Regions from separate parts of the Brevibacterium sp. CT2-23B genome, predicted to be linked through region 3. Evidence: riboswitches for the same ligand, from Rfam matches in the RefSeq annotation. Region 3 holds a riboswitch; each other region holds the start of a gene.
What was found. A riboswitch is a leader RNA that binds a small molecule or an ion and turns the genes downstream of it on or off. The one in region 3 is predicted to bind thiamine pyrophosphate.

Region 1 (4,777 bases), on a different contig from region 3:
ACCTCCTGCCCGGGACGGCCGAGGATGAGTGCGCGCTGACCGAGCTTCGCAAGCACCTCGTTGCCGGCCCGGAGCAGATAGTCGGCGGCGGCGATGCGATCGGCCCGATCAGTGGTGAGGTCGAGCGGGAACTTCGCATCGGCACGGTCGACGCGCACCCGAACCTTCGACGGTGAGGCGAACGGATCGGCCTGGACTCGGTCGATGAACACGGTGACCGGTCCGAAGCTGTAGCGGCCGCGGATCTGCTTGAGATTGCCGTAGCTGCGACCGTCGAGGCTATGCAGAGTGGAGGCGAGATTCGACTGACGTGAACTCATTTCACTCATGCTAGTGGCCGGAGATGAACGTCTACTCAGCGGATGCGGACTCGACGCCGTAGAACCGGGCCGCATTGGACCAGAACACGGCGTCCGCCTCGGCGGGGGTGAGTACTTGACGAAGGAGTGCGAAATCAGCATCGGCGAAGGGGCGACGTGCCCGCGTCGACGGCAGGTCCGTCCCCACCATCAGCGCGGTCGGGTCGGTGTCGACGATGCGACGGACCGCCTCGGCGGGATCGAGCTCCACACGGCCGAAACCGGTGGCTTTGACCTTCACTCCTGCCTCGACGAGGCGCAGCAGGGTGGACAGCCCGTCCTCGTGCATGCCCAGATGATCGATGCTCACCGCCGGCAGTGAGACGATGCGTGCGGCGAGATCCTCATCGATGGAGCGGGCGTCGATATAGAGCTCGGCGTGCCATCCGGCGAGGTCATGGACCCGTCGGGCAAAGCTGTCGAGGGCATCGAGGGTGGCCGAACCGCCGCGGGCGATATTGAATCGCAGTGCCTTGATGCCGGCCTCGTCGAGGCGTCGGATCTGATCATCGGTGGTCTCATCCGGCAGCTGGGTGACGCCGACATAGTTGTCGCCGAGCTGGCGCAGCGCCTCGATGAGGTACCCCTGGTCGAAGCCCTGGAACGAACCGGACACGACGGCTCCTCCGGCAACCTCGACTCCCATATCGGGGAGGCTCTGCAGTCGCGCGCGATAGTCGGCGACCGTGAACGGATCGGGCAGATAACCGTTGTTCTCGATCAGCGGATGGCTCGGATCGATGATGTGCAGGTGCGCGTCGAAGGCACGCTGGAGTTCGCTCATACCGTCAACCTACATCGTCTCCGAACTGCTCATTCAAGGCGTGGCGCGTCTGTCGATCTGTGTACAGTCCAGTAGGCGCGCTCCGCCTTGATCGACGCTGACGAGGAGCGGAGCTCCACGCTTCGCATGGCGGGCAGCGCGGCCCGCGGCCAGGATTCTCCGGGGCCCCCGTTCCTCAGTTGTTCTGAGGGCCGACGGGCGGGATCCGGCCCGGAGCCGGACTCAGCCTTCCCGCAGGCCGACGGTCGGATCGGGCAGGCAGACCTCTCCGCCCGATGTGAGGAACTCGCGGCTCTTCTGCTGCATTCCCGCCAGGGCCTCCTGCGCCTCGGCGCTGCCGTAGGTGTCGCGGATGTCCTGGGAGATGCGCATCGAGCAGAACTTCGGACCGCACATCGAACAGAAGTGCGCGGTCTTCGCCGGTTCCGCCGGCAGCGTCTCGTCGTGGAACGCCTCGGCGGTCTCCGGATCGAGGCCGAGGGCGAACTGGTCCCGCCACCGGAATTCGAATCGAGCCTTCGACAGCGCATCATCGCGGGCCGTCGCCCCCGGGTGGCCCTTCGCGATATCGGCGGCATGCGCGGCGATCTTGTACGTGATCACCCCGGTCTTGACGTCGTCACGGTCGGGCAGCCCGAGATGCTCCTTTGGGGTGACGTAGCAGAGCATCGCCGTGCCGTAGCGGGCGATCTCCGTCGCCCCGATCGCCGAGGTGATGTGGTCGTATCCGGGCGCGATATCCGTAACCAGCGGACCCAAGGTGTAGAACGGCGCACCGTGACAGAGCTCCTGCTGACGTTCGACGTTCTCCCGCACGAGGTGGAGCGGAATGTGCCCGGGCCCTTCGACCATCACCTGGACGTCGTGGGCCCAAGCGCGTTCGGTGAGTTCGGCGAGAGTGTCGAGCTCGGCGAACTGGGCGGCATCATTGGCATCGGCGATAGAACCCGGCCGCAGTCCGTCGCCGAGCGAGAAAGCAACATCGTAGCGAGCGAAGATCTCGCAGAGTTCATCGAAGTGGGTGTAGAGGAAGTTCTCCTCGTGGTGGGCAAGGCACCAGCCGGCCATGATGGACCCGCCGCGTGAGACCATCCCGGTGACCCGGTCAGCCGTGAGAGGAACGTAGCGCAGCAGCACACCCGCGTGCACGGTCATGTAGTCGACACCCTGCTCGCACTGCTCGATGACCGTGTCGCGATAGATCTCCCAGGTCAGTGCGTTCGCATCGCCGTCGACCTTCTCCAGCGCCTGATAGATCGGGACGGTGCCGATGGGGATCGGCGAATTGCGGATGATCCACTCCCTGGTGGTGTGGATGTCATTGCCGGTCGACAGATCCATGAGGGTGTCGGCACCCCACTTCGCGGCCCACCGCAGCTTCTGCACCTCCTCGGCGATGGAGCTGGTGACCGCGGAATTGCCGATGTTCGCGTTGATCTTGACGAGGAACGCCTTGCCGATGATCATCGGCTCGGATTCGGGGTGATTGATGTTGTTCGGAATGATCGCGCGACCGGCGGCGAGCTCGGCGCGCACGAGTTCGACATCGCACTGCTCGCGAAGCGCCACTAACCGCATCTCCGGGGTGATGATGCCCTGCCTTGCGTAGTGCATCTGGGTCACCGTGCGGCCGGACTTGGCCCTTCGCGGAACCGGTTTGCGTCCCTTCCACTGCTGTGACGGGGCACCTCGGCGAACGGCGGCACGACCGTCATCGGCGATGCGGTGGCCGCGGGCGTCATACGTCTCAGTGTCGAGACGATTCTCGATCCACGGGAATCGCAGAGCGGGCAGTCCCTCCTCCGGAATGCTGCCCGGTCCGACAGTGCGGTACACGTCGACGGGATCGTTGTCCCGACCGTTCGCGTCCTCGAGCTCGATGCGGGTCACGGGAACGCGGATGCCGTGTTCCTCGTCCTCGACCCACGCCGGCGAATGCGTCGGATACTGCTTGAGGGTGAACTGGTCGTGCGAATCTGCGTCAGACGAAGTCGTGGCAGGGGCAGGTGTTTCAGGGGTGAATGCAGTCATCTGCAGTCCTCACTTCCTACGCCGGTATCAACCGGATCAGGTTCTACGGTCTCGGACGATCCAGTCCGATCTCAGCCCTTGCAGCGGGCTCCCGTGGCGTCGTGCCGTTCGTATCACGAATGACGCAGTGAGGACAACTGCGGCTCCTCGAGCGACAGGTTGGGGGTCAGCTGCCCTGGAGGAACGCCTTCGCTGCCGCACCGAGGGCGACGACGTCGGAGACCGCGACCATTTCGCGCGCCGAGTGCATCGAGTACAGAGCCGGACCCACATCGACGGTCGTCATGCCCAGTCGGGTTGCGGTCAGCGGTCCGATCGTCGACCCGCAGGGCATCGCATTGTTCGACACGAAATCCTGGTACTCGACCCCGGCGGCCGCGCACGCCTGCGACCATACGGCGGCGCCTACCGCATCCGTGGCGTAGCGCTGCTGAGCGTTGAGCTTGAGCAGCGGTCCTCCGCCGAGGCTGGGGCGGACATGCGGATCGTGCCGTTCCGGATAGTTCGGGTGGGCAGCATGCCCGGCATCGGAGGAGACGCACACCGAGGTGGCCATCGACGCGAGATAATCGCTGCGCGTCGACTGCGGCAGCAAGGAGGCGACGATGCGCTCGGTGACATCGGCGAGGAACGGACCGCACGCGCCCGAACGCGAATTCGACCCGATCTCCTCATGATCGAACGCCGCGAACAGAGGGATGCCGTCGAGCCCGTCGGCATCGAGCTGGGTGAGCGCGGTGACGCCGGCATGGACGGACAGGAGGTTGTCCAGCCTCGGCGAGGCGAAGAACTCTTCGGCGGCACCGAAGAGGGCCGGCTCCTGAACGGGAATGGTGTAGACATCGTGGCCGACGACGGACTCGGCATCGACCCCGGCAGAGGCGGCGAGCAGTTCGATGATGTCCGCCTCGGCGAGGTCGGCCAGACCGATGACGGGAGCGGTGTGACGCTGCTTGTCCAGGGCCAGGCCCTCATTGACCTGCCGGTCGAGGTGGATCGCGAGCTGCGGGATGCGGGCGATCGGCCCGGTGCGGGCGAGCACGATGCTGCCGTCGGCGAGACTGAGTCGACCCGCGAAGGCGAGCTCACGATCGAGCCACGAATTCAGCAGCGGCCCGCCGTAGATCTCCACCCCGACCTGGCGGGTGCCTTCGGCGGTGAACTCGCCGCCGGGTTTAAGTTTGAACGCAGGGGAATCGGTGTGGGAGCCGAACACACGGAACCGGGGAGCCACCTCGGTGACGGTGGGATTCATCCACGCGATGAGCGCGCCGTCGCGGATGACGTAGTGCCCGGTTCCGGGCGTCAGCACCCAGGGAACGGACTCGTCGAGGCGGGAGAAACCGGCCTCTTCCAGGCGTTTCGCTGCCGTGTCCACCGCGTGGTAGGAGCTGGGAGATGCGCTGACGAAGTCGCCGAGGTCAGCCGCTGTCGTCGCGGCCACATCCGGTCTCGGGAGTGATTCATTCATTTCCCCAGCCTATCGTTTGCGGTAGTTTGGAGGTGAAGAAGATCAGGTCTCAGACGCCGGGTTGCCACCGGGTCCGAGAATCAGGCGGGGGCAGCGACCCTGCGACCGCACCAGCGACGGCAAGGAGTGTTC
Region 2 (4,777 bases), on a different contig from region 3:
GAGGAAGGTGCGGTTATAGATGTGGTCGTGGCCGGAGACGACGAGGTCGATGTCATTGCGGGCCGCGACCGGAGGGATCGCTTTCCGCAGCCGCTTCACATCGAGGTCATCCCAGTGCGTGGCCGTCGAATAGATCGAGTGGTGGAACCCGAGCACAGTCCACCGTGCCTGGTCACCATGCTCGGCGACGACTTCCTCGATGAACTCGGCGTGGGCGTCCATATCCGAACTGTTCGAGTTGATGTTGAGGAACAGGACTCCGTCCTCGATGAACCAGTAGTCGCCGCCGGAGGTGATGACGCCGCCACCGCCGTGGTCCTGGCTGACATTGGGTCGGTTGAAATGCTGCTCGTAGGCTTTCGATGACACATCGTGGTTGCCGATCGTCGTCGCCTGCGGGATCGTCCGGGTCGCTTCCGGTGCCAGGTACTGAGCGTACTGCTCTTGGTTGCCGGCGGAGTTGACCTGGTCTCCCAGCGAGTAGAAGAAGCTCGGGTCGTCGGCGGTGGCCGCTGCCGAGGACAGGGTCCGGTCCCAACCGGCCGCGTCGTCGGGATCTCCGCCTCCGGCGCCGACCTGAGGGTCGCCGAAGACGAGGAATTCGTCAACGCCTCCGGACGATCCTGTGGTGAACTGCTGCACCTCGGTGAACCCGTCCTTGTCGCTGCCGACCTGGTAGGCGTATTCGGTGTCGGGTTCCAGGTTAGTCATGCTCGCATGGTTGAAGTGACGCTTGAGGTCGGTGGCAAGGCCCGAGTCCGTGGTCTCAGCCTTGTCAGCATCGGCGGGGAGCTTTCCGCCGTCGACCTCACTAGCCGGTGCCCACCGGACCTCTCCCCCACCGGCACTCTCGCTCATCCACGAGAGGTTGCGCGCCGTGGAGTCGGCCCCGACCTGCAACACGGTATCGGTGATCGCCTCGCTCCCCGCGTCCGCCTCGGCGGGCGAATCCGTCCGGTCAGGGCTCGGAGTCTGAGCAGAGTCGGCCTTCGCGCCCTGGGTCGCGGTCGCCCCTCCGGAACCGAGAGATGGCTCGGCACGCACGGGCACCGGGGCCGCCACCAGAGCGGCGAGCAGGGTGGCGGCGGACAGGGCACTGAGCGGTCTCTTAAGTCGATGCGTATTCACCCGCCCATTCCTACTGACCAGTAGTGTCCGGTTGTTCGAGGCCCATCGACGGGAATGGGAACGGGAAGTGAATCCTCGATGACCACCCCCGGCCTCCGCGTCGCCACGGATCCCGGTCGCTGCCCCGCTCCCCTGTTGTACAGTGGTGGCTACGACAGGGGAGCGCCGTCAGGGGCGCTGAGAGTGCAGAAGAAGCTGCAGACCCTCGAACCTGATGCGGTTAGCACCGTCGAAGGAAGTCGAGACTCTTCACCCCTCCTTGAAATGAGGAGGCACAATGCCGAAAACCACCACGCCGAACACCACCCCCACCCCTTCACGTGCCTTCACCGCGGCGCCGAAATCCAAACAGTGGCGGGTGGTCGACTATGTCACCACCGCCGTTCTCGGCATCGCCGTGGGACTCGTGTTCTGGGTGTTGGCGCTGAGTTGGAAGGTCCTCGAACTCGCCTTCCAGGCATTCCCGCCGTCGATCGGCCTCATCGCCGGGCTCTGGGTGCTGGCCGGTCCGCTCGCCGGTGCGATCATCCGCAAACCCGGTGCCGCGCTCCTGTGCGAACTCATCGCGGCCATCGTCGAAGCCGTCCTCGGCTCCCACTTCGGAGCAACCGTTCTGCTCTCGGGTCTGCTGCAGGGCCTCGGTGCCGAACTCGTCTTCGCCGCCTTCGGCTACAAGCGCTTCACCCTGTGGGTCACCGCCGCATCGGGCATGCTGGCGGCTGCGTTCATGGCAGTGAGCGAGAACATCATGTACAACGCCGAATGGCAGTTCGGCTTCCAGGCGATCTACGCAGTCTGCGCGATCGTCTCCGGCCTCGTCATCTCCGGGATCGGCGCCTGGTTCGCCTACCGGGCGATCGCGGCTACCGGAGCGCTCAGCTCCTTCGCCTCAGGCCGACTGCGCTGATGGCGCTGCCGATCACGGCCGCCGGCTTCTCATGGACACACACCGACCGTGACCAGCCGGCAGTCGGACCGCTCGATCTGCAGATCACGGCCGGAGAGAAAGTGCTGCTGCTCGGCGCCTCCGGGGCCGGCAAATCGACGTTCCTCCACGCCGTCGCCGGTGTCCTGCCCGAGGAATCGGGTGAGGCCACCGGTGAACTCCTCGTCGGCGGTGAGAAACCGGATCCCCGCCGAGGCAGCACCGGGCTGGTCCTCCAAGATCCCGATTCTCAGGTGATCTTCTCCCGCATCGGTGATGATGTGGCGTTCGGGATGGAGAACCTCGGACTCCCGTCCGAGACAATCGACGCTCAGGTCCCCGAGTCCCTGCAGGCGCTGGGACTCGATCTGCCGCCGGAGCATCCGAGTGCCGCTCTGTCCGGTGGGCAGAAGCAGCGGCTGGCTCTGGCCGGGATCCATGCGATGGCCCCGGAGGTCATCGTCCTCGACGAACCGACGGCCAATATCGATCCCGCCTCAGCGACCGAGGTCCGCGATGCCGTGCTCACCGTGCAGGCCGAGACACAGGCGACCATGCTCGTCGTCGAACACCGGGTCGAGCTGTGGATCGATCACGTCGACCGGGTCATCGTGCTCGGCCGCGACGGCATTGCTGCCCAAGGTCCGCCCGCGCAGATCTTCTCCGATCCGGACCTGACCGACACACTCGTCGACTGCGGAATCTGGATGCCGCGGCACTCCCCCGACCCGCGCCGAGGCGGAACCGCGGGAATCGATCGGACGTCGGGCCGCATCGGCGAGGTTCTGCTGCGCACCCATCGGCTCAGCGTTGCTCGACCGCGCATGGCCACCCCCGCCGCGACCGACCTTGACCTGAGCCTGCGTGCCGGTCAGGCACTCGGAATCGTCGGTGCGAACGGGGCAGGCAAATCGACCACGGCCCTGACCCTGGCGGGCCTTCTGCCCGAATTCTCCGGACAGGTCCTCGCCGAGGCGCCCCTGCGGGACGGAGCCAAACGGGCCCGGCCATTCGCCTGGCCGTCGAAGCAGCTGGCGGCGCACATCGGCATGGTCTTCCAGGAACCGGCACACCAGTTCCTCACCTCGAGCGTGGCGACCGAACTCGAGCTGGGCCCCCGACTGGCCGGATGGTCTGCCGCCGAGTCGCAGGCACGGGTGGATGAGCTTCTTGAGGGACTCGGTCTCACCGGGTTGGCGCAGGCTCATCCGCAGAGTCTCTCAGGTGGGGAGAAGCGACGCCTGTCGGTGGCAACGATGCTGGCGCCCCGGCCACGGGTGCTCATCGTCGATGAGCCGACCTTCGGTCAGGATGCGCTGACGTGGGCGGGGTTGGTGGAGATGTTCCTCGATGCCTTGGTACACGGTTCCGCGGTGGTCGCGGTCAGCCACGATCAGGCGTTCCTCGAGGCCATAGGTGCCGATGTCCTCGAGCTCGGTGGCTGCCTGAGTGCAGATCGCGATGTCGTCGACGAGTCGGAATCGCGTGTCAGGGCGGGTGATCGCGGTGAGTGAGAGTCTCGATGTGCGTTCTCGCCCCTCCCCCGAGGTCGCCGTACAGGATCCGGGACAGCTCATCCCCGTGGTGCGTTCCACCGCTTTGGCTCGGTGCAATCCGCTGACGAAGATCGCAGTGGCCCTCATCCTCATGGTCGGGGCGCTGCTGAGCATTGATCTCATCTCTGCCGGGGTGGTGCTGCTCGCGGCAGTGCTGGCGCTGCCGGCGACGGGACTCGATCTGGTGGCCGCGGCCAAGCGGCTGTGGTTCCTCCCCGCCGGCGCTCTGCTCGCCGCTTGGGGCACGGCGCTGTTGGCGGAGAAGACCGGGGATGTGGGCGTCGACTTCGGTCCGATTCTGTTCACCACGGGTTCGTTGACGGCCGCCGCGGCGATCTTCGTCCGTGCCCTGGCTTTGGCGATCCCGCTCATTGTGCTCGCGTCGACGATCGATCCGCGTGATCTCGCCGATGCGCTCATTCAGCACCTGCGGCTGCCGGAGCTCGTCGTGGTCTCGGTTCTCGCGGCCTCGCGTCTGCTCGGACTGTTGGTCAGTGAGTGGCAGGTACTGGCGATGGCCAGGCGGGCCAGAGGCGTCGCGGGCGGTTCGCTTCTGCGGCGCACGGGCAGCCTCTTCAGCGGAGTGTTCGTCCTGCTCGTGGTCTCGATTCGCCGGGCAACGAACCTGGCGATGGCGATGGAGGGACGGGCATTCGGTCGTCCGGGCCACACGTGGCGCAGGCGGTCGAGTTTCGCGGTCCGAGATGTCGTGGCGGTGCTTCTCAGTCTGGCTGTCTGCGCGGTCGCGATCGGTGCGGCTCACATGCTCGGAGTCTGGAACCCGATCATCGGCTGAGGCGGATCGGGTGTCTCGGAGCTGCCGTGCTCACAAGAGGTCGGAGCTGTTCCACCGGCGGTCGATCAAAACTGCCGGACGGTCAGAGCTCAGAGCTGTTTGAGGAAGTCCTTGCCGAAGGCCCGCCATTCCTCCAGGGCTTCGGGGCTGGGAAGCTTTGACGTGGTGAGGACGAAGAGGGTTTTGTCTTCGCTCTTCGTCTCGGCTGCGGCTTCGACCTTGGTGCCGCCCTCGAGGTTGGCTCGCCAGAAGGAGCGCTTCGCCGTCTCCGAGGTGCGGGGATCACCGTCGAGGGCAACCTCGTTGAGGGTGTCGCCGACGAGGGACGCGAATTTTTCGATGAGTGCGGAACGATCGCCGGGAATGGTGCGG
Region 3 (4,777 bases):
GCGAAGGTCGAATACCGCAACGCCAATCAGGACGCGACTCAGCAGCAGCAACAGGTTGAGGCGGCCGTGACCGAAGGCGTCGACGCCATCGTCCTCGACCCCGTCGACGCTTCCGCAGTCTCATCCGCGCTGTCGAAAGCCGAAGCGAAGAAGATCCCGGTCATCTCCTACGACCGCTTCTTCGAAGGTGCGGATTACTACACCTCGTTCGACAACAAGAAGATCGGCAACCTGCAGGGCCAGGCCGTCCTCGACGGGCTCAAAGACGCCGGCGTCGACCCAAAATCGGGACCGGTCTGGATGGTCAATGGTGATCCGAAGGACCCGAACGCCGCGGACTTCAAGGCCGGCGCCGAAGAGACCCTCAAGGGCGCAGGCGTGGACATCGCCGCCAGCCACGACACCCTCGACTGGAACCCCGACGACGCCCGCCAGTGGGTCGAAGGTCAGCTGCAGGGCAAGGGCGAGAAGCCGATCGCGATCTACTCTGCCAACGACGGCACCGCCGGCGGCGTCATCGCCGCAACGAAGAAAGCCAAGGTCGAACCCGTCGTGACAGGTCAGGACGCCGAGGTCGACGGTCTGCAGAACATCCTCAAGGGTGACCAGTACGCCACGATCTACAAGTCGATCCCACCGCAGGCCGAGTTCGCCGCCAAAGCCGCCGTGGCCCTGGCCGCAGGCGAGGACGTCGACGCGGGCACGACCTACAAGGACACCCCCACGGACTTCGTCGAAGCCAAGGTCGTCACCACCGACACCATCAAAGACATCGTTGGTGACCAGATCAAGGCCGAGGACATCTGCACAGGCAAGGTGGAGAAGCTCTGTGCCGATGCCGGCGTGAAGTGAGCGCGTGCGCGTTCACAATCTGACGTGACCGACCTCGAGCCGGCGACCGCCACCGGTCGCCGGCTGCCGGGGTCAACGACTGCGACAAGTAGGAACAGATGACACCAGAGACACCCGACCCGGCAACTGAGGCGACGCGGACGCCGGGCAGCGACAGCGAGCCGGTGCTCGAACTGCGCGGAATCAACAAACGGTTCGGTGCAGTCCAAGCCCTGACCGACATCCATCTCAGCGTCGGTCGCGGCGAAGTCGTCGGCCTCGTCGGCGACAACGGCGCCGGCAAATCGACCCTGATCAAGGTCATCGCCGGAGTCCACGCCGCCGATGACGGCGAACTCATCATGAACGGGACGGCGCAGAGATTCTCCTCCCCGAAGGATGCACAGAAAGCCGGAGTGGCCACAGTGTTCCAGGATCTGTCCCTGTGCGAGAACCTCGACGTGGTGGCCAACCTGTTCCTCGGACATGAGAAGACCCGCGGCGGCGTCCTCGACGAAGTGACGATGGAAGCCAAATCCTGGGAGCTGCTGCGCAGCCTCTCGGCAAAGATCCCGAGCGTGCGCGTACCGATCGCGGCCCTGTCCGGCGGTCAACGTCAGACGGTCGCGATCGCCCGGTCCCTCCTCGGCGAACCATCCTTGGTCATGCTCGATGAACCGACGGCGGCACTCGGCGTCGCCCAGACGGCCGAAGTGCTCAACCTCATCGAACGGCTCAAAGAACGCGACCTCGGCGTGCTGCTCGTCAGCCACAATATGGCCGATGTGCAGGCGGTGTGCGACCGGGTGCACGTGCTGCGGCTGGGCAAGGACGCCGGTGATTTCCCCGGTGACGAGCGCACCGATGTGCTGGTCGCCGCGATCACCGGAGCCAGCGACAATGTCGTGACCAAACGCGCCGCACGGAGGGGTGAGCGTCGATGACCCGCAATTCCTTCATCACCGATGAGCGGATCTCGTCCGAAGGCGTGATCGGCACCTTCGTCCGCCGGGTCAAAGAGGGGCAGCTGGGGTCGTTCCCGGTCATCCTCGCACTCATCGTCATCGTCATCGTATTCCAGTCGGCCGACTCGAACTTCATCTCTCCGGCCAACCTAGTCAACCTCTCCACTCAGGTCGCGTTCCTCGCGATCCTGGCTCTCGGCATCAACCTCATCCTGCTCCTCGGCGAGATCGATCTGTCTCTGGCGCAATTGGGCGGTTTGGCCGCCTCGCTGCTCGGTGTCTTGGTGGTAAGGCAAGGTGTGCCGCCGGCCTTGGCGCTGGTCATCATGCTGCTGCTCGGCCTGGTCGTCGGCGCGATTCAAGGTTGGTTCTTCGCCGTCGTCGGCATCCCGGCGTTCGTCGTCACCTTGGCCGGTCTGCTCGCGTTCACCGGTCTGACTCTGACGACATTGGGCACGCAGAAGAACCTGTCGATGTCGGACACCTTCGCCTTCGACTTCGCCAGCTTCTACTTTCCTGCGATCTGGGCCTATATCTTCGGCGCCGTCGCGATCATCGGCTTCGGCGGCGGCATCATCTATTCGAAGCTGCGCCGCCACCGGGAGGGTCTCAGCGCTCCGAGCTGGACCTCTGTGATCGTGCGGATCGTGCTGCTGGCCGCGATCGTGTTCGGGTTCCTCATCCTCGTCAATCAGGACTTCGGTCTGGCGATGCCTTTCTTCCTCATGATCGTCATTGCGATCATCATCGACCTCGTGCTGCGCAAGACCCGCTACGGTCGTTCCATCTACGCCGTCGGCGGCAAGGTCGAAGCTGCACGGCGTGCCGGCATCCGCGTGACCTGGGTGCGCATCAGCGTGTTCATGGCAGCCGGAGTGCTGGCCGCATTGTTCGGCTTCATCAAGACCGGTGTGACGACAAATGCGGGATCGACGCTGGTGAGCACGCAGGACCTGCTCAATGCGATCGCTGCAGCTGTCATCGGCGGCACCTCGCTGTTCGGCGGACGAGGAACCGCCTGGGCAGCCGTGCTCGGTGCTCTGGTCGTCGGTGCGATCAACAACGGTCTCTACCTCATCGGCTTCAACTCCGATGCGCAGCAGATCATCACCGCACTCGTCCTGCTCACCGCCGTCGTCATCGACGCGCTCAGCCGCCGCGGACAGAGGTACGTCGGGCGCGGGTAGTGGGGCGTGAAGCTCCCTCTGCCGACCGCTCGCCTTAGCGTCGAGCGCGCAATGCATAGCTTGATACAGCGACGTTAAGTCGAGCGGTCGGTGCTGAGCATCCAAGCAGAGTATGAAGTCGCCCGGGTCCGACCGGGCTGATACAGTCGGAGCCAATGACATGGGGTGCCTCATGAGGATCCGTTCGCACTAAGACGCTGCGCACGGAGGACACCGAGGCTGAGAGAACACCCATCGAACCTGATCTGGGCCATACTAGCGAAGGGATCGTCATGGTTGACTTCGACCTGCGTTCTGCGAATGCGCATCTGCGCGCAAGCAATCCACTCATCCAGTGCATCACGAACACCGTCGTGCAGCAGTTCAGCGCTAACGTGCTCCTGGCCATCGGCGCCTCCCCGGCGATGCTCGACCATGAGGCCGATGCCGGACAGTTCGCCGGGATCGCCAGCGGAATCCTCGTCAACTTCGGAACGGCCTCGAACCATCAGCTGCTCGCCGCCGATGCCGCCATCGACGTCGCCAACGCCGCCGGCAAGCCCTGGGTCCTCGACCCCGTGAGCGTCGGTGCCGTCGATTTCCGCACCTCCCGCATCCGCCGCGCCGCCGCCGATCACCCGACCGCCATCCGCGGCAACGCCTCCGAGATCGCCGCACTCGCCGGAGTCGGACTCGGTGGTCGTGGAGTCGACTCCACCGATGAAGTCGACGCCGTCCTGCCCGCTGCCGCGAAGCTGGCCCGAGAGACCGGTGCCATCGTCGCCGTCTCCGGACCCACCGATGCCGTCGTCGCCCACATCGACGGCACTGACCACGTCGCCCGCATCTCAGGTGGACATGCGTTCATGCCGCTCGTCATCGGCACCGGCTGCTCACTCGGTGCCGTCACCGTTGCCTACCTGGCCGCCGCCCGAGCCGGACTCGCCGACCCCGACGCCGACGTCTCAGCCGTCAACGCCACTGAGCAGTCCGCGAACGGTGGGGCCGCCTCGGCGAAGTTCGAAGCCGTCGTCGCCGCCCACGCCCACTTCGCGGTCGCCGGGGAACTCGCCGCCGATGGCGCGAAGGGGCCCGGCAGCTACTCGGTGAACTTCCTCGACGCACTCCACGCCGTCGACGGTGACCGACTCGCACAGGCGAGAATCGGCCTCGACACGCTCACTTCTGCGAATGAAACCGCCGGCGAAGGCGTCCAGGCATGACCGCCGGTTCCGCCCACATCGCTGACAACCCGGCCGACGACGGCGCGACCGTGAGCGACCGAGCAGACGCGACCGACCGCTTCGCCGGAATCGACACGCGCCTCTACCTCGTCACCGACTCCGCGCAATGCGAGGCGGCCGGTCGCAGCGTCGCCGAGACCGTGCAGGCCGCCGTCGCCGGGGGAGTGGGCATCGTCCAGGTCCGCGACAAAGACATCGACGATGCAGGCTTCTATTCGCTCACCCGCCAGGTCATCGCCGCCGTCGATGCCGCCACCCGCGACACCGACCGCACGGTGCCCGTCGTCCTCAACGACCGCGTCGAGGTGGCCCGCCGCCTCATCGCCGAAGGCGAGAATGTGCATATCCACGTCGGCCAAACTGACACCACCGTCGCCGAGGTGCGCGCCGCCCTGGGTGCGGAACCGCTCATCGGTCTCTCGGCCGCGAACAGCGTCGAATTCGCCGCCGCCCGAGACTCCGGAGTCGTCGACCTCGTCGGCATCGGACCGGTCTATGACACCTCCACGAAAGCCGACGCCCCCGACGGAATCGGACCGGACCGCCTCGGGGAACTGGTGGCAGAAGCGGG
Region 4 (4,777 bases), on a different contig from region 3:
ACGACGAACACATCGTCTTCGACGGACAGGAATTCGGCGACGTCGATCTCATCCGCCGCAGGCTCTGCCACGCCGCCGCCGTCTAGGTCCACAGCACAGGCGGCAGCCACCTCGGTGAGGTCGGTGACCGGGGGACGGTCGGGATCGAGGGAGAACCGCAGGGTCGAGTACTCCCCGGTCAGCGCCTCATAGCGCAGCAGCCGACCGATGAATGGGGCACCGATGCCGCAGATGAGCTTGATCGCCTCGGTTGCCATCGCCGAGCCCACGGTTCCGCACAGCACACCGAGGACTCCGCCCTCGGCGCAGTTGGGCACCGAATCGGGTTCCGGGATATCCGGGAACAGATCGCGCAGCATCGGCCCGTGACCGGGAACGAACGTGCTCACCTGACCGGCGAAGCGGAAGATCGTGCCCCACACCAACGGGGTGCCGGTGAGTTCGGCGGCATCATTGGATAAGTACCGAGTGGCGAAGTTGTCCGCCCCGTCAACGACGACATCGTGTTCAGCGAAGAGACCGAGCACATTCTCCGGGCTCAGCCGTTCCGCGATCGTGCGCACCTCGAAGTTCGGATCGAGCCGGTGCACGGCATCGGCGGCAGATGAGACCTTCGGTCGGCCCACATCCGCATTCCGGTGGATGATCTGGCGCTGCAGGTTCGAGGCCTCCACCACGTCATCGTCGATGATCGTGATCGACCCGACTCCTGCGGCCGCGAGATAGTTGAGGACTGGAGCCCCGAGCCCGCCGGCGCCGATGACCAGCACCGAGGCGGCCCGCAGACGCCGTTGTCCCTCGAGTCCGAATCCCGGCAGGCTCAGGTGCCGGGAGTAGCGTTCCAGCTCCGTCCGGGACAGAGACTCCACGGGGTCGACGAGAGGAGGCAGCGACGGAGGAGTGGCGGCAACGGTGGTCATCGTGCTGCGACCATTCCATCGAACGGCGATGATGCCAATGCCAACGGTCGTTTGGGAATCCTCCCGGCTCCGGCCGCCAGATGCCCGGCCTCGACGGCCAAAGCCATCGCCCGGGCCATGGCGTGAGCATCGTGGGCGCGGGTGACCGCCGAGGCCAGCAGCACCGCGGTGCACCCGAGCTCCATCGCCAGAGCGGCATCGGAGGCGGTGCCGACACCGGCGTCGAGGATGACGGGCACCTGTGCACGGGAGACGATGGTCTCGATGTTGTGAGGGTTGAGGATGCCCAGCCCACTGCCGATCGGAGCACCGGCCGGCATCACCACAGCCACGCCAGCGTCCTCCAGACGCTTCGCCAGGGCCGGATCGTCGTTCGTGTAGGCGAAGACCGTGAACCCATCGAGGACGAGCTCCTCGGCTGCGGCGAAGAGCTCGATGGGATCCGGCAGCAGGGTGTCCTCATCCGCGATGACCTCGAGCTTCACCCAATTCGTCTCCAGCGCCTCTCGGGCCAGTCGGGCGGTGAGCACGGCATCCCGGGCCGTATAGCAGCCGGCGGTGTTCGGCAGCACCCGAATACCCAGACGCTGGAGCATTGTGAACACTGAGTCGCGGGACTCGGCATCGAAACGGCGCATCGCCACAGTGGTCAGCTCGGTTCCCGAAGCCACGAGTGCGTCTTCGAGAATGCTCAGGGAACTCGCCCCTCCCGTGCCCATCACGAGGCGAGACGACATCTCCACATCATCGATCGTCCAGGTCATCTCAACCTCCCTGCACAGCGGTGACGATGTCGACGGTGTGCCCGTCGGCCAGGGTGTAGTCGGACCAGGCACCGCGACGGATGACTTCACCGTCGACGGCCAGGGCGATGCCCAGGCGGCCGCCGTCGGCTGGTGTCCCATCGGGGTTCAGTTCCCGTCCGGTGACGTCGGCGATGAGGTCGAGCGCCGAGGTGGCACCCGGCAGCTCATGGCGAGCGCCGTTGAGGACGATGGTCGGTGAGTGTTCGTGGTCGGTCATGCGTTGCTCCTCATCGGGTAGGCACTGGTGTGGTCTGTGGTGAAGCGGTGTGGGGACACGGACTCGAGCGTCCCGTCAGGAGGCCAGTCGGAGGCGACGCCCAGGGCGAGCTCGGCACCGAGCCTGCCGCCGAACGGGGCCAAGAGGATGCCGTGGCGGAAATACCCGGTGCTCACGATGCAGCCGGGATCGATGCGGCCGATCATCGGCAGGTCGTCCGGAGAACCGGGCCGGGCACGGGTGGTGATATCGGTGATCTCCGCGTCGAGGATGCCCGGGACCAGTCGCTGCCCGTCGGCGAGCAGCCGGTGAATCGTCCCGGCCGGAGTGCCGGAGAGTCCGTCCTCACGCGAACTGGCACCGAGCACGATCTCGCCGTCCGGGCGAGGAACCAGGTAGACGGGGCGACCATTGACCAGCCCGCGGATGGTGCGGCTCAGCAGCGGAGTCGCCTTCGCGGAGGCGCGCAGTCGCAGAACATCACCCCAGACCTCACGCAGAGGCAGCTGCGGGGCACCGACGATCGCGGACACAGCGCTGCCGGCGCAGATGATCACCTGATCGGCCTCCAACCGGCGGCCATCGCCCAGTGCGACTCCCACAGTCGTATCGCCGTCCTTGATCAGGCTGGCCGCCCGCTGGCGAATGAAGCCTCCTGAGTGAGAGGACAGGACAGTCAGCAATGCGGCAGTGAGCCGACGGGGGTCGATCGAGTGATCGCCTGGAATGTGGACTGCCCCGGCGACGGCAGGCGACAACGACGGCTCAACCCGGCGGGCAGCACTGCCGGTGATGAGCTCGGTGGCGAAACCGGACCGCGATTGTGCATCGCGCAGCTCCCGCAGAGCCTGCAGATCAGCTCGGTCACCGGCGCACACCAATGTTCCGGCATCCGAAAAACCGAGATCGCTGCCAGCGGCGCTCGCCACCTCGGCGGAGAACTGAGGATACATCTGCGCGGAGGCTCGCATCAGCGGGTACAGGGGAGTCTGCCCCCAGACCACCTCGGCGGCGGGAGCGAGCATCCCTGCGGCAGCATGGCTCGCACCCTGAGCGGGCGCAGGATCGATGATGGTGACTTCGGTACCGAGGCGGCGCAGATACCAGGCCGTGGACAGGCCGATGATCCCGGCGCCGACGACAATGACTCTCACAGCTTCTCCCTCCGGCGGCATGATCCGCATCAGGTCTGACGGTCGGCTCCTACGCCCTCTCAGCCTCGTTGGGAGGCTCCCGCGAACTCCTCTACTCTATGACCATGACCACACAGATGCCACCGCGCACCGCAGCGCGGCAGACGAAGAGAGCCTGGAGAGAGGCGCGACTGGCAGAGGCGAAGCTCTACCTGTGCACCGATGCCCGGACCGGTCAGGGCGACCTCGCCGAGTTCCTCGACGCCGCCTACCGTGGAGGTGTCGACATCATCCAACTGAGGGACAAGAGCCTCGAGGCCCGCGCCGAGATCGCGGCATTGGAGGTCCTCAAAGATATCGCCACCCGTCACGACAAGCTCTTCTCAGTCAATGACCGTGCCGACGTTGCGCTGCTGACCGACGCCGACGTCTTCCACGTCGGTCAAGGCGACCTCACCAGTGCTCAGGCCAGGGCTGTGCTCGGACCCGATGTCATCCTCGGCCGCTCGACCCATTCCCTCGAGCAGGCGCTCGCCGCCGAGGCGGACCCGGAGACCGACTATTTCTGTGTCGGGCCGGTCTGGGAGACCCCGACGAAGCCAGGCCGCGCCTCTGTGGGGACGGCGCTGCTGACCGCCACCGCCGCCGAGGCGGCCAAACCGTGGTTCGCGATCGGCGGTATCGCGACCGGGGAGAGGCTGGACGCGATCCGTCAGGCGGGCGCGAGGCGTGCCGTCGTCGTCCGTGCGATAGCCTCGGCTGAGGATCCCGCTGCGGCCGCGCGGGAGCTCAAGGAGGAGTTGGAATGACCCAAGCAGCTGACAGCGCATCCGACGGAATGGGTGCTGGCGCCGACCTGTCGATTCTCATCGCCGGGGCGGGGGCGACCGGCGGAGCGTTCGGCACCTATCTGCAGGAGGCCGGACGCAATGTCACTTTCCTGCTCCGGCAGGCACGGGCGGAGACGGTCCGCGCGGAGGGGCTGCGCTTCACTGCACCCGGTGATGATCGGACGAATCAGGTCGATGTCATCACCGCTGAGGAACTCACAGCCGCACCACGAACCTTCGACCTCGTCATCGTCGCGGTCAAAGCGGGTGGACTCGACTCGGTCATCGCCGATATCGGACCGGCTGTGGGCGAGCAGACGACGATCATTCCGTTCCTCAACGGCATGGCTCAGATCGAGAAGCTGCAGAGCAGATACCCCGGACAGGTGCTCGGAGGGTTCGTCAAGATCGTCGGCACCATCAGGGACGGAGCCGTCGTCCAGCTCACCGACCTGGCCGTGATGACCATCGGAGATCTCCACGGCGCCGAAGTGCCCACACGCATCTCCGAGGCGCTCGATGTGCCCGGATTCAAACTCCAGACCGTCGATGGAATCATCGACGGGCTGTGGGAGAAATGGATCTTCATCGCCGCGGCAGGAGTCGTCACCTGCCTGTTCCGCGCCCCGGTCGGAGCGATCATGGAAGCCGGCGGCAGATCGCACGTGTATGCCATCGTCGATGAGCTCGAAGCCGTGGCGGCTGCGGCAGGACACCCGGTGTCGGAAGCCTCCCACGCCATGACTATCAAGATGCTCACCGAGGACGGTTCCGCCTTCACCTCATCCCTCTACCGGGATGTGACGGCAGGGCTGCCGAGCGAAACGGAGCACATCCTCGGCGACCTGTCGATCAAGGCGGAGGATCTGGG

Region 1: another riboswitch for thiamine pyrophosphate. It lies ahead of thiC (phosphomethylpyrimidine synthase ThiC); the one in region 3 lies ahead of HIM68_RS06475 (hydroxyethylthiazole kinase).
Region 2: another riboswitch for thiamine pyrophosphate. It lies ahead of HIM68_RS15570 (ECF transporter S component); the one in region 3 lies ahead of HIM68_RS06475 (hydroxyethylthiazole kinase).
Region 4: another riboswitch for thiamine pyrophosphate. It lies ahead of thiO (glycine oxidase ThiO); the one in region 3 lies ahead of HIM68_RS06475 (hydroxyethylthiazole kinase).

What each region holds. Positions count from the first base shown of each region.
Region 1 is NZ_JABBYK010000004.1:130,217-134,993, reverse strand. Features, by position in the region: gene HIM68_RS11645 (ABC-ATPase domain-containing protein) at 1-320, opposite strand, end outside; gene HIM68_RS11640 (amidohydrolase) at 352-1,143, opposite strand; gene thiC (phosphomethylpyrimidine synthase ThiC) at 1,366-3,174, opposite strand; TPP riboswitch at 3,172-3,279, opposite strand; gene HIM68_RS11630 (M18 family aminopeptidase) at 3,341-4,645, opposite strand.
Region 2 is NZ_JABBYK010000006.1:152,937-157,713, forward strand. Features, by position in the region: gene HIM68_RS15565 (FN3 domain-containing metallophosphoesterase family protein) at 1-1,128, opposite strand, end outside; TPP riboswitch at 1,275-1,383, shown strand; gene HIM68_RS15570 (ECF transporter S component) at 1,406-2,035, shown strand; gene HIM68_RS15575 (ABC transporter ATP-binding protein) at 2,035-3,567, shown strand; gene HIM68_RS15580 (energy-coupling factor transporter transmembrane protein EcfT) at 3,578-4,405, shown strand; gene HIM68_RS15585 (hypothetical protein) at 4,495-4,777, opposite strand, start outside.
Region 3 is NZ_JABBYK010000002.1:299,844-304,620, forward strand. Features, by position in the region: gene HIM68_RS06460 (substrate-binding domain-containing protein) at 1-852, shown strand, start outside; gene HIM68_RS06465 (ATP-binding cassette domain-containing protein) at 951-1,775, shown strand; gene HIM68_RS06470 (sugar ABC transporter permease) at 1,772-2,983, shown strand; TPP riboswitch at 3,135-3,268, shown strand; gene HIM68_RS06475 (hydroxyethylthiazole kinase) at 3,256-4,185, shown strand; gene thiE (thiamine phosphate synthase) at 4,182-4,777, shown strand, end outside.
Region 4 is NZ_JABBYK010000001.1:290,649-295,425, forward strand. Features, by position in the region: gene moeB (molybdopterin-synthase adenylyltransferase MoeB) at 1-920, opposite strand, end outside; gene HIM68_RS01350 (thiazole synthase) at 917-1,684, opposite strand; gene thiS (sulfur carrier protein ThiS) at 1,686-1,943, opposite strand; gene thiO (glycine oxidase ThiO) at 1,940-3,097, opposite strand; TPP riboswitch at 3,087-3,190, opposite strand; gene thiE (thiamine phosphate synthase) at 3,202-3,885, shown strand; gene HIM68_RS01370 (ketopantoate reductase family protein) at 3,882-4,777, shown strand, end outside.